DNA from 2 places in the Kribbella sp. CA-294648 genome. Region 1 is predicted to be linked to the other one. Evidence: predicted binding sites of a transcription regulator. Region 1 holds the regulator's gene; the other holds the start of a gene.

What was found. Region 1 encodes HrcA, which represses chaperone genes, less so after heat shock. Its sites were predicted from a motif close to TTGGCACTCGNNNNNNNCGAGTGCCAA; they were not measured.
Region 2: groL (chaperonin GroEL) is a predicted target of HrcA. The motif match lies at 1,915-1,941, and genes of this name have one in related genera.

What each region holds. Positions count from the first base shown of each region.
Region 1 covers NZ_CP191981.1:3,116,838-3,120,237, forward strand. The annotation lists gene ACQPYM_RS15025 (ThuA domain-containing protein) at 1-451, shown strand, start outside; gene ACQPYM_RS15030 (Gfo/Idh/MocA family protein) at 448-1,551, shown strand; gene hrcA (heat-inducible transcriptional repressor HrcA) at 1,673-2,692, shown strand; gene dnaJ (molecular chaperone DnaJ) at 2,754-3,400, shown strand, end outside.
Region 2 covers NZ_CP191981.1:7,504,633-7,508,032, reverse strand. The annotation lists gene ACQPYM_RS35735 (M48 family metalloprotease) at 1-370, opposite strand, end outside; gene ACQPYM_RS35730 (PspC domain-containing protein) at 496-825, opposite strand; gene ACQPYM_RS35725 (MmcQ/YjbR family DNA-binding protein) at 978-1,313, shown strand; gene ACQPYM_RS35720 (GNAT family N-acetyltransferase) at 1,316-1,885, opposite strand; gene groL (chaperonin GroEL) at 2,122-3,400, shown strand, end outside.

The sequences.
Region 1 (3,400 bases):
CGCCGAAGCGGTCAAGGGCCTGGAGGCCGCGGTCCGCGGGGGCACCGGCCTGGCCGGCTGGCACGGCGGCATCGTCGACTCGTTCCGCGGCAACGTGGACTACAGCTTCATGACCGGCGGCCAGTTCATCTCGCACCCGGGCGGGTTCATCGACCACCGGATCGAGATCGTCGCCGACCACCCGATCGTCGACGGCATCACCAGCTTCGACCTGCACACCGAGCAGTACTACGTGCACGCCGACCCGTCCAACAACGTCCTCGCCACCACCACCTTCAAGACCGACCCGGACTTCCCGTGGATCGAGGGCGCGACGATGCCGGCCGTCTGGACCCGCACCTGGGGTGAGGGCAAGGTCTTCGTCTGTACGCCGGGCCACAGCCTGGCCGACCTCAACACGCCCGAGGTCCGCACCATCATCGAGCGCGGCCTGCTGTGGGCGAGCAAGTGACCGGCCCAGTGACCGGCATCGGCATCGTCGGGACAGGTGTCATCAGCGGCGCCTACCTCGAACACCTCGCCAAGCTCCCCGGCGTCGACGTCGTCGCTGTAGCGGACCTAGACCTCTCCAGAGCACAGGCGATCGCCGACCAGAACCCAGGCATCCGCGCCTCGACCCCCGAGGACCTGTACTCCGATCCCGAGGTCGACATCGTCCTCAACCTGACCATCCCCGCTGCGCACGCACCGGTCCACCAGGCAGCCCTCCAGGCCGGCAAGCACGTGTACGGCGAGAAGCCGCTGGCCGTCGACCGTGCCGAGGCGGAGCCGCTCCTGAAGCTCGCTGCGGCCAACAACCTCCGCATCGGCTGCGCCCCCGACACAGTGCTCGGCACCGGCACCCAGACTGCACGGGCTGCGCTGGACCGCGGCGACATCGGCGTACCGACTGCTGCGACCGCCTCGTTCGTCGCGCCCGGGCATGAGCTGTGGCACCCGGCTCCGGAGTTCTACTACCAGCCGGGTGGCGGCCCGCTGCTCGACATGGGCCCGTACTACGTCACGAGCCTCGTCACGCTCCTCGGCCCAGTACGCCGGGTCACTGCGAGAGCAGGTCGCTCGCAGGAGCAGCGCAAGGTCCACACCGGCCCGCGGGCGGGGCAGACCTTCGCAGTCGAGGTGCCGACGCACGTGACCGGCGTACTGGAGCACGAGTCGGGTGCGCTCACCACTGTGCTGATGAGCTTCGACGTGTGGGCTTCGCGGCAGCCGCGGATCGAGATTCACGGCACCGAAGGCAGCCTCTCCGTCCCGGACCCGAACAACTTCGACGGCAAGGTGGAGATCGCCACCGCCACCAACCGTGACTGGACGGAACTGCCGGTAGCCGGTGGGTACGCCGGTGCCGGGCGCGGGGTCGGTGTGGCCGACATGGCTCGCGCACTGCGCACCAACGAGCCGCACCGGGCCAGTGGAGCACTGGCGTACCACGTGCTCGACGTACTGGAGTCGGTGCTCGAGTCGGCGGCGCAGGACCAGTCCGTGGACGTCGCGAGCACGGTCGAGCGGCCGGCCGCCGTACCGTTGGGAGCGTCGCCCGACACGGCCTGACCGGTGCTGAGATCTGTCCCACGCCGCTCGATTGGTCCGGCTGTCGCTACGGCTCGGTAGACTGGCACTCGAAACTCAGGAGTGCCAACCGGCGACGGCCGATGTGGAGAGGGTGGTGCGCGTGCTGGACGAACGCAAACTGGACGTGCTCCGGGCCATCGTCGAGGACTACGTCGCCACGCACGAGCCGGTCGGGTCGAAGACCCTGGTCGACCGGCACAACCTGGGCGTCTCCCCGGCGACGGTCCGCAACGACATGGCCGCGCTGGAGGAGGAGGGGTACATCACCCAGCCGCACACCAGCGCCGGCCGGATCCCGACCGACGCGGGCTACCGGCTGTTCGTGGACAAGTTGAGCACGGTCAAGACGCTGTCGCAGGCCGAGAAGCGGGCGATCTCGTCGTTCCTGGCCGGTGCGGTCGACCTCGACGACGTCGTCCGGCGTACCGTCCGGCTGCTCGCGCAGATCACCCGGCAGGTCGCCATCGTGCAGTACCCGACGCTGACCAGGTCGAGCGTGCGGCACGTCGAGGTGGTCACGATGACTCCGCGGCGGCTGCTGCTGGTGCTGATCACCAGCGCCGGCCGGGTCGAGCAGCGGATCGTGGAGAGCCAGGAGGATGTCGAAGAGCAACTCATCGCCGACCTGCGGTCCCGGCTGAACACGGCACTGACCGGCAAGCGCCTGACCGACGCGGCGACCGCGCTGGCCAGCGTCGCCGACAGTTTCGCGCCGACGGACCGGCCGCTGGTGGCCACCATCGTCTCGACGCTGCTGGAGGCCTTCACCGACGAGGGTGAGCAGCGCATCGCGGTCGGCGGCGCGGCCAACCTGACCCGCTACGGCGACGACTTCGAGCGCAACGTGAAGCCGGTGCTGGAGGCGCTCGAGGAGCACGTGATCCTGCTCAAGCTGCTCGGCGAGGCAACCCATCCGCAGACCCTGACGGTCCGGATCGGGCACGAGAACCCGTACGAGGAACTGGCCACCACGTCGGTGGTCGCGACCGGGTACGGGTCGAAGTCGGAGGCGCTGGCCACTCTCGGCATCGTCGGCCCGACCTACATGGACTATCCGAGCACGATGGGCGCTGTCCGCGCCGTCGCGCGCTACGTCAGCCAGATCCTGGCCGACTCGTGAGCATCCATCAAACAACGCACCAAAGAACGCACCGAACGCTGCCTACCAAGTGGTCTGGAGTATGAGCACCGATTACTACGCCGTCCTGGGCGTCAGCCGCGACGCGACACCGGACGAGATCAAGAAGGCCTACCGCAAGCTGGCTCGCCAGTACCACCCGGACGTGAACGACTCCGAGGACGCGCACCACAAGTTCCAGGAGATCGGCCGCGCGTTCCAGGTGCTGAGCGATCCGCAGAAGAAGCAGGTCCACGATCTCGGCGGTGACCCGTTCGCGAGCGGGCCCGGGGGTGCCGGCGCCGGCTTCGGCCAGGCGTTCACCTTCACCGACATCATGGACGCCTTCTTCGGCCAGACCGGCGGGGCGACCCGCGGCCCACGGCCGCGGACCCGGCGCGGCCAGGACGCGCTGATCCCGCTCCGGATCGACCTGGCGGAGGCGGCCTTCGGGACCACCCGCGAGCTGAAGGTCGACACCGCGGTGCTCTGCCCGACCTGTTCGGGCTCGGGCGCGCAGACCGGCTCCGAGCCGGTCACCTGCGAGATCTGCCACGGCCGGGGCGAGGTCACCCACACCCAGCGCTCGTTCCTCGGCGAGGTCCGGACGATGCGGCCGTGCCCGAACTGCCGCGGCTTCGGCACCACCATCCCGAACCCGTGTGGCGAGTGCGCCGGCGACGGCCGGGTCCGCTCCCGGCGGACCGTCAC
Region 2 (3,400 bases), 4.4 Mb from region 1:
GCAGCAAGGCGACACCGAACGGGATGATCGACAGCGGGGCACTGAGCCAGAGAGGCCGGTAGAAGGCCAGCAGCGCGATTCCGCCGAGCAGGCCGGCCAGGGGGAGTAGCAGGATCACTGTGGACAGCAGGTAGGCCGCGACTCGGGCGGCATCCCAGCCCGGGCGGTGGATCTTTCCCTGCTCCAGTTCGCGGTACAGGGTGTCTGCCAGGCGGTGCTCGAGCCTGAGTCGCCAGGCGGGCGCCTTGTCGGTGGGGCCGGTCGGGTCCACGTTCCAGTCGCACCTGTCGCACCAGGTGACGTACAAGGGGTCCGCGGGGAGCTGATGGGCGCACTGTGGGCAACGGGTCGCGCCCTGGTCGGTCTGCACTTCAGGAGTGTGACAGGACCAGGGCGCCGGCGGGAGTGTCAGGTGCGCGGTCGGCACGGCAGCAAGGGTGGGGGCGCCGGTGGCCTATCTGTGGCGCTCTCAGCTTGCTGCCGTGCGTCCGGCCGTCACGCCGCCGGCGGCTTGTCGTCGTAGATGCGGGCGGCGATGTCGGATTCGGGGGTGGGCTGCTGCTGCGCGTGGGGGTTCTGGTGGGCTGACTGCCAGACGGCCTTGCCGTCGGCTTCCGGCATCACGATCCAGGCCACGACGTACCCGATGAGCGCGGTACCGCCGGTGATCAGGGTGAGCCCCACGATGGCCAGCCGGACCAGGGTGGCGTCGATGTTGAAGTACTCCGCCAGGCCGCCGGACACACCGGAGAGCATCCGCTGGTTACGCGAGCGGCGAAGCGACTTGCCGGACAGGTTCGAGAACGGTGCGTTGGAGTTCGTCATGTCACCTACTCTGCCCGCCGGCCCCCTCCCACCACATCGGGATCGGTACCGACCCGACCCTGGTCCCACCCCTGACCCCGCTCAGCCACCCACGCAGGCGCCCCTGACGACTTTCGTCGGTTTCTGTCGGTGGGCGGTCGTACCGTCGGGGGATGAATGCTGAGGCGGTGACGAAGTTGCTGCTCGACCTGCCGGGGGTGGAGGAGCACGTGGGGTGGGCCGGGCAGCCGGCGTTCAAGGTGCGGAAGAAGGGTTTCGTCTACCTGTCGGCCGACGAGACCTCGGTGATGCTGAAGGCGCTGCGGGAGGAACAGGAGGCCCTGGTTGCGGAGAACCCAGAGGTCTACTCGCCGTCCTGGGCCTCCGGCCGCTTCGCCTGGCTGGAGGTCGACCTCGCCGCGGCCGACGAGGAGGAGCTAGCGGAACTACTGACCGAAGCCTGGCGCCTGAGCGCCCCCAAGACCTTGATCGCCCAGCACGAAGGGTGATCTCAGTGAAGCGACTTGGAAACGAGCACCCAGCGCGGTGACGTGCGGCTGAGTTCTTTGAAGTCGGCGTCGAGGTAGACCGACAGGGGGCCGCGGTAGAGGTCGGCGGCGGAGAGCTTGCCCGCTTGGGCTGTGTCTACCGCGCAGGCCTCCAGTACTGCGGCGCCCTGCGACCGGGCGAAGTCGATGGCGCCGGTCAGCAACTCGCCGGCCATGCCCTGACGCCGGTGCCCGACCGGTACGACGAAGCAGGTGACGGCCCAGGCATCGGGGTCGCCGCCGCGCCAGTTGGGTGAGGCCTCCACCCGGGGATAGGCCGAGCGGGGAGCGACGGCGCACCAGCCGACCGGCGTACCGGAGTCGGTGTCGGTGGCGATGACGCCTGGTGGGAGGTCGGAGGCGACCTGGGAGTGGAGGGCGTCGCGGTGGGAGGCCGGTGAGGCGTCGGACCACTGCTTGCCGCGAAGGCGGAAGTACTGGCAGAAGCAGCGGGACGGGTCTCCCCGCTCGCCCATCACGGTCAGCACATCGGGCCAGCGGTCCGGGGTGGCCGGGGTCACATCCAAAGGCACCGCACCACGGTACTGCGGGCAATGGCCGGCTTGCACTCGCTTGGGTCGAGTGCTAATACTTGGTTAGCACTCAATGGGCGAGAGTGATAACTGCTCGCGCCCTGGAGCGTGACCATAGACGGCCTCGATGAGGTGCCGGAGGTGGGGCGGGACGTGACCGCCGTACCGAAAGCATCGTCCGTCGCGGGCATCCGGCCGGCTGAACCAAAAACTCGACGCGGGAGGACTCGCGGAGAATGCCCAAGCTGATTGCTTTCAATGAAGAGGCGCGCCGCGGCCTCGAGCGGGGTATGAACACCCTCGCCGACGCCGTAAAGGTGACGCTTGGCCCGAAGGGCCGCAACGTCGTGCTGGAGAAGAAGTGGGGCGCCCCCACGATCACCAACGACGGTGTTTCGATCGCCAAGGAGATCGAGCTCGAGGACCCGTACGAGAAGATCGGGGCCGAGCTCGTCAAGGAAGTTGCCAAGAAGACGGATGACGTCGCCGGCGACGGCACCACCACGGCGACCGTGCTGGCCCAGGCGCTCGTGCGCGAGGGTCTGCGCAACGTCGCCGCCGGCGCCAACCCGATGGGCCTGAAGAAGGGCATCGAGAAGGCTGTCGAGGCTGTCAGCGAGCAGCTGCTGGCCCAGGCGAAGGACGTCGAGACCCGGGAGCAGATCGCTTCCACCGCCTCGATCTCCGCCGCCGACACCCAGGTCGGCCAGATCATCGCCGAGGCGATGGACAAGGTCGGCAAGGAAGGTGTCATCACCGTCGAGGAGAGCAACACCTTCGGTCTCGAGCTCGAGCTCACCGAGGGCATGCGCTTCGACAAGGGCTACATCTCGCCGTACTTCGTGACCGACACCGAGCGGATGGAAGCGGTCCTCGAAGACCCGTACATCCTCGTGGTGAACAGCAAGATCTCGAGCATCAAGGACCTGGTCCCGGTGCTGGAGAAGGTCATGCAGACCGGCAAGCCGCTGGCGATCATCGCCGAGGACCTCGAGGGTGAGGCGCTGGCCACCCTGGTCGTCAACAAGATCAAGGGCACCTTCAAGTGCGTCGCCGTCAAGGCGCCGGGCTTCGGTGACCGCCGCAAGGCCATGCTGGTCGACATCGCCGTGCTGACCGGCGGTGAGGTCATCTCCGAGGAGGTCGGCCTCAAGCTCGACACCGTGGACCTGGAGCTGCTCGGCCAGGCCCGCAAGGTCGTCGTCACCAAGGACGAGACGACCATCGTCGAGGGTTCCGGCGACGCCGACCAGATCTCCGGCCGGGTGAACCAGATCCGCGCCGAGATCGAGAAGTCGGACTCCGACTACGACCGCGAGAAGCTGCAGGAGCGGCTGGCCAAGCTGGCCGGTGGCGTTGCGGTGATCAAGGTCGGCGCGGCCACCGAGGTCGAGCTGAAGGAGCGCAAGCACCGCATCGAGGACGCCGTTCGCAACGCGAAGGCGGCCGTCGAAGAGGGCATCGTCGCCGGTGGCGGCGTGGCGCTGCTGCAGGCGTCGGTGGTGGCGTTCGAGA